2 regions of the Neptunomonas sp. XY-337 genome follow, and region 1 is predicted to be linked to the other one. Evidence: predicted binding sites of a transcription regulator. Region 1 holds the regulator's gene; the other holds the start of a gene.
What was found. The regulator PhoB, encoded in region 1, activates phosphate uptake and scavenging genes when phosphate is short. The targets are predictions, from matches to a motif close to TGTCATANNNNTGTCANA.
Positions count from the first base shown of each region.

Region 1 (3,372 bases):
ATATCCCGGGAGAAGTGGCAGCAGAAGCTGCTACCAACCCCGGGTTGGCTTTCAATCTCTAAGCGAGCGCCGTGGCGCTGCAGCGCGTGCTTCACAATTGCGAGCCCCAAGCCCGTTCCACCTGTGGCAGAAGAGCGCCCTTCATCGACGCGATAAAAACGCTCAGTTAGACGCCCAAGGTGGATCGAATCGATACCAATACCATTATCGGTCACACATAAATGACCACCTTCAGTGTCTACTTCCCAAGTCACCTTGATATGGCCTTGAGCGGGCGTGTAGCGAACCGCGTTAAACACAAGGTTAGAGAAGGCGTTTTGCAGCTCTTGTGACTGCCCTAGCAGATCATAGTTGGGGTTGGCATCTAACTCTATATGATGCTCCTTATCGCCAGATAGTGCGATAGCATCAGCCTGAATGGAACGCAGCATCCCTTGAATATTGACAGGGTTTTCATCGGGAATGTGTTGGCTGGCTTCAAGCCGCGACAGTAGCAGCAGATCGGATACTAAGCTTTCCATACGAATGGCTTGGTTCTGCATCTGCGTGAGTGCGCGCTCCATGGGTTTGGGTAGTGGCTGGTCCAGAAAGGTTTCGAGGTAGCCGCGAATAACTGTAAGCGGTGTGCGCAGCTCGTGTGATGCATTAGCAACAAAGTCTTGTCGCGTCTGCTCAAGACGTATTAGTCGCGTAATATCACGGGCAACAATCAAACGATCACCCACACCAAACTCGGTGATCTGGTACTGTAAAACCGTATCGTTGTGCAGCGGGCTAGGTAACTGCAAAGGCTCTTCGTACTGCGCTTTGCGGTAATAGCGAATAAAGCGAGGGTCGCGCAGCAAGTTCATGAGAGGTTTGCCGCGATCGGCTGAGCTTTTCAAGCCGATCAGCCGCTCAGCTGCACGATTCCACCACTCTAAGTTATTTTGCTTATCAACAATAACGACCGCATCAGGGAGAGCAGAGGAGGACTGCTGGAAGCGGCTGATAACACTACGTAGATCTTTGCTCTTGTTGCGATGGCGCTTTTGCAAGCGTGCGAGATCGTCGAAGATATCGCCCCACTGGCCATGGCTTTCAGGCGGCAGTAAATCGGTGCTTAATAGCCATTTTTGCAGGCGGCGTGTTTGTCGTAGTTGCAGGTAGGCCCAGAGCGATAAACCCGCAACCAGTCCCCAACTTAAACTACCTAGCAGTAAGCCAATAAAAGCTGGCAGTGCGATAACAGCAAAGAGGCCGCTAACGCCAGCACGAGGCGATTTTTGCATAAACTGTTTAACCTAGATTGCGTGCAGCAGCGGTGCTATGCAACCTGCGTCGAGAAGCGGTAGCCCGTGCCGCGCACTGTTTGTACCAAATGGTCGTGCTGACTACCCAGCGCTTTGCGCAAGCGTCGGATATGCACATCCACAGTGCGTTCTTCAACGTAAACATTGCCACCCCAAACCATATCGAGCAACTGCCCACGGGAGTATGCGCGGTCTTGGTGGGTCATGAAGAACTGTAACAAACGAAACTCGGTTGGGCCAAGTTCTATTGGCTTGTCATTGGCGGTCACGCGGTGTGAAATTGGATCGAGTGTTAACCCTTCAACTGTAACGGGTTCTTCGATCCCTTTAGGCGTCGCTCGGCGAAGCACTGCTTTGAGGCGTGCAACGAGTTCGCGTGGTGAAAAAGGCTTGGTGATGTAGTCATCAACACCGGCTTCAAGGCCTTTTACCTTATGCTCCTCTTCCGTTTTAGCCGTGAGCATAATAATCGGCACATCAGCGGTGGTTTCATCTTTACGCAGGCGGCGTGCCAACTCAATGCCACTCATGTTTGGCATCATCCAATCGAGCAGAATCATATCTGGCTTTTGATCAACAACTAACGCATGTGCTTCTTGAGCATTATCTGCCTCGATGCACTCGTAGCCTGCCATCTCCAGAGCTACTGCAATCATTTCCCTGATAGGAGCTTCGTCATCAACGATCAGCACTTTCTTGCTTGCCGACATGGGTAAACCGCCTCTTACGCTTAAAATAAGACGGGAGTATTACAATGTTTTATTGTGACACTATTGTTACATGCTAGAACAATTCACTAAAGATAGTGAAGAAAAATGCCAACAAAGACCGACAACCCCGCGTAGTGGTTATTCAAAAAGGCACGAAAACAAGGGGCTCGCTCGCGATCTTTGATCAGCCGCATCTGGTAAACAAAGCAACCGACAGCCCCCAGTAGGCCGAGATAGTAAAAGCCACCGAGCTGAGCCAGAAAGCCCGCTACTACAAGGAGGATAAGGGTGAGTATCAGCAGTATCGCGATAATGAGTTTATCGTATTGGCCAAACAGAATAGCGGTCGATTTGATACCAATCTTGAGGTCATCATCTCGGTCAACCATGGCGTACATGGTGTCGTAAGCCACGGTCCAGAGTAGCTTGGCACTGTAGATCACCCATGCGATCAGCGGAATCTGTTCGCCAACAGCGGTAAATGCCATGGGGATCGCCCACCCAAACGCTGCGCCGAGAACCACTTGCGGTAGGTGGGTATAACGTTTCATAAAAGGGTAGAGTGATGCGAGAAACAGACCACCAAATGACATAAGAATCGTCATCGTATTGGTTAGCAGCACTAAGCCAAATGCAACAAGCATGAGCGCAGCAAACAGTAATAGTGCTTCTTTGGCGGTGATTTTTCCCGTCGCTAAGGGGCGTTGAGCGGTGCGCTTTACATGCCCATCAACTTTCCGATCTGCAAAGTCGTTGATAACACAGCCAGCGGAGCGCGTCAGAAAAACGCCCAATGTAAAGACAGCAATGAGCTTGAGGTCGGGAATGCCTTCAGATGCGATCCATAGTGCCCACAAGGTTGGCCATAACAGCAGGTAGCTGCCGATAGGCCGGTTGAAACGCGTCAAATTGACATAGACATCCAACCGCTCGCGTAAGCTCATGGGCTTAAATAGGGGGGCACCGGGCATAACAATCCTTTTATATCATCACCCGTCACCTTTGAAAGTCACCGTGACGGTATGCTAATGGAATTCAACCCCGTTTGAGATCAGGGCTAGCTCGTTGTGGGCTGATAGTTTACCTGCTCTAGTGCCGGTAAAAAAACCTCACATACGAGTAGGGGTTTATTGGATAGATAAAACTGGGAGCGCCGTGCCCATAGCGTTTGCTCGCTGGTGATATCGAACCGGCTGACTTCGAGGGGGCCGCGGCGCATGGTTCGGTCATTAAAGAGCACACTGCCTAGCGACCGGTTACCGACGTGGTGGAGCTGTCGCTCGCGACCTGTCAGCGTTGCCGCAGGAATAATTGAGCGTGCGTAAACCCACGGCTCCTGATTGCCCAGTAAGTGGACTTCACGAATGAGT
Region 1 is NZ_SPLL01000004.1:365,176-368,547, forward strand. It holds gene phoR (phosphate regulon sensor histidine kinase PhoR) at 1-1,271, opposite strand, end outside; gene phoB (phosphate regulon transcriptional regulator PhoB) at 1,307-2,002, opposite strand; gene ubiA (4-hydroxybenzoate octaprenyltransferase) at 2,089-2,946, opposite strand; gene E4L36_RS11715 (chorismate lyase) at 3,060-3,372, opposite strand, start outside.

Region 2 (3,372 bases), on a different contig from region 1:
GGAGATCTTTGGGCCGGTGCTACAAGTGGTCCGCGTTGAGAGCATGGATGAGGCGATGCAACTGATCAATGATCATGAGTACGGTAACGGCACATGTATTTTTACACGTGATGGCGAAGCTGCACGCTACTTCTCGGATCATATTCAAGTCGGTATGGTAGGTATCAATATTCCCCTGCCGGTACCGGTGGCTTACCATAGCTTTGGCGGTTGGAAACGCTCATTGTTCGGTGATCTACACGCCTATGGGCCAGATGGTGTACGTTTCTACACGAAGCGTAAAACCATCACCCAACGCTGGCCTTCTGCGGGTGTGCGTGAAGGTGTTGAGTTCTCCATGCCAACAATGAAGTAGGCTAGCGCAGCCCACATGGCAGGCTTACAGATCTGTAGGCCTGCTTGCGCCAGTATCGATAATAAAATTAGCTCCGTAGGATCGAGTGATGAAAAAACGACTCCCGCCCTTAAATTGGCTGCGTACCTTTGAAGTCTCTGCAAGACATCTGAACTTCACCCAAGCGGCGGCCGAACTAAATATGACGCAGGCTGCGATCAGCCAGCAGATTAAGGGGCTTGAGTCTCAGTTAGGAGTTACGCTTTTCAAGCGGCTTCCGCGTGGCCTTGAACTCACCGAAGCGGGATTAGCCTATCTGCCAGTCGTGCATGAATCGATTAAGCGCCTTGCTGTGGCAACGGATGAGCTGTTTGGGCGCGGGCGTGACCGCTCGTTAACCGTACGAACAAATCTGGTGTTTTTTACCAACTGGTTAGCGCCGAGAATTGGCCGTTTCCGTGAGCAGTTTCCAAGTGTAGGGCTGCGTTTCACCAGTAATATCTGGGCTGAAGAGAGCGAAAAAGATGCTGATTTAGACATCCGCTACGGCAAGGGCAGCTGGCGTGGCTTTCGTGCCGATCGGCTCTCTTGGGATGAGCTTATACCAGTCTGTAGCCCCAGTATTGGTGACACACTGCCAAGCTCCCCCGAGGATTTAATCAACTACACCTTGCTGCATGTGATCGGCTATGAAGAGGGGTGGGGTTATTGGCTAAGTCAGACCGGCTACCCCCATATCGATTCAGACCAGAGCATCCAATTGGATACGCTGATTACCGGACTTGAGATGGCAGTTCAAGGCCATGGTATCGCGTTGGGGCGAACCTCTTTGGTGGCTGAGTTGATTGAGTCGGGCCGTTTGACCGCTCCGCTTGAAGAGCGTATTCCTGCCTCAGAAGCCTTTTATCTGGTCAGCCCTGACAAACAGTATGAACACCCTCATGCAGGCATTTTCCGTGATTGGATTTTGGAAGAAGCGGAACATACCCGAGATATTGATAGCATGTAGAGCAAAACCGCGAAGGCGTGGGAAACCCAAAGTTTCCTTCGTTGTACGTCACAGAACAGTCACATTAGTGCCATAAGATATTCAAAAATTTAGGTTAGCTAAGTGTGAGGATATCATGAAGGTTAGACGTACCCCCTTGTTTGTAAGCGTACTGGCGGCATCTTTGCTGACCGGTTGTAACAACGATAATGACAAAACGCTCACAGGCCGATTTGTCGATTCTCCTGTGCAGGGGCTGAGCTTCAGCACGCCAAGCCAATCAGGCGAAACGAATGCAAACGGTGAGTTTACCTACCAAGCTGGCGAGATGGTCACCTTCGCTATTGGTAACCTGCAATTACCCGCTGTGAAAGCTCAGCAGACGATTACACCGCTGGATCTTTTTGGTGCTAGCTCTGCGTACAACCCCGCCGTGGTGAATCTAGCGCGTCTGTTGCAAAGTTTGGATGCAGATAGTGTGGCTGAAAACGGTATCGCGCTGAGTATTCCAGATACACTACCAGCTAGCGTTAGTGATTGGCGTGATAGCGCTGCTATCGATGCCTATCTCACGGTATCCGCAAAGGATGCAGTGAGCCATTTGCAAACATCGCTCAACAGCTTAAGTGGCGATGCCGCCATGAATTTGGTGGGCCGTTATGTGCCTGCTGATCAGCAGTTAGATAAAAGCCAAGCGGAGATTGTCGGCTACCACAAAGCCAGTGAGTCTGTGTTGCTGATCAATGCAAAGGACAGCACGGTTGATATTTTAGACACCGCAACCCTTGGCTCGCAGCCGCTATTGAACCCGCTATCGACTTCTAACCTCACGTTGCGTCACCAACTGGATGTCACGGCAGATGTTGAGCAAGCGTTGTCAGGTTTCAGTGTTGGTGGCATCAATAGCCTAGCTATCAGTAACGACCTACTGGCGATTGCGGTACAAAATGACGATAAGCAAGCAGCAGGTGCTGTGGCTTTTTATGGCTTAGATCAGAACGGGACCGCGACGTTCCAGAAAGCCGTCATCGCTGGTGCTCTGCCTGATAACGTCGTGTTCTCTGCTGATGGAAAATACGCGCTAGCAGCTAACGAAGGTGAACCTTCAAGCGACTACACTAATGATCCAGAAGGCTCTGTGACGTTGATTGCGATCGACAACGGCGTTGCTGCAGATACCGCCACGCAAATCACCTTTAGCGATTTCAACCAAGGTGGCTCGCGCGCGAGTGAACTGGGTTCGATGGTACGTATCTCACATCCAAATGCGACGGTTGCTCAAGACCTAGAACCTGAGTACATCGCCGTTAGCAGTGATAGCACAAAAGCCTATGTTGCGATGCAAGAGAACAACGCGGTCGCCGTGATTGACCTTGCAACAGCCCGTGTCGATAGCATTTGGGGGCTTGGCTATAAGGATCACAGTGTAAGCGGCAACGGCTTAGATGCCAGCAACAAAGATGACGCTATTAATATCCGCACTTACAGCAACCTTTACGGTGCGTACATGCCAGATACCGTCGCAAGCTACCGTGTTGATGGGGTTAACTATCTTGTGACGGCAAACGAAGGCGACTCGCGTGAGTACATCTATGATGGCGTAACGCAAAGCGAGTGCGAGCAAGCCGGTCATACCTATGATGATGGCGACTGTATCTCGTGGATTGATGAAGCGCGCATCAAAGACTTCACGCTGGATAGCAGCGTGTTCCAAGACGCCGACATGCTGCAAGATAGTGCCGTACTGGGGCGCCTTAAAGCGATCACCACTGAAGGCCTAAACCAAGATGGCCAGAGCTACTCTAAGCTGGTGGCGTTTGGCACCCGTTCATTCTCAATCTTCAATGCCGATAGCGGCGAGCTGGTGTTTGATTCCGGTGATGACTTTGAACAAACCACAGCGGTTGTGTTGGGCGAGATGGGCTTTAATGCCAACAATGATGAGAACGGCTTCGATAACCGCTCCGACGATAAAGGTCCAGAGCCTGAAGCGCTCGCGATTGGTAAGGTCGGTAACGAAGTTTACGCATTTATCGGTTTAGAGCGTGTG
Region 2 is NZ_SPLL01000006.1:224,797-228,168, forward strand. It holds gene E4L36_RS14455 (CoA-acylating methylmalonate-semialdehyde dehydrogenase) at 1-355, shown strand, start outside; gene gcvA (transcriptional regulator GcvA) at 444-1,343, shown strand; gene E4L36_RS14465 (choice-of-anchor I family protein) at 1,459-3,372, shown strand, end outside.
Region 2: the regulator PhoB is predicted to act here: its motif matches at 1,390-1,407, upstream of E4L36_RS14465 (choice-of-anchor I family protein).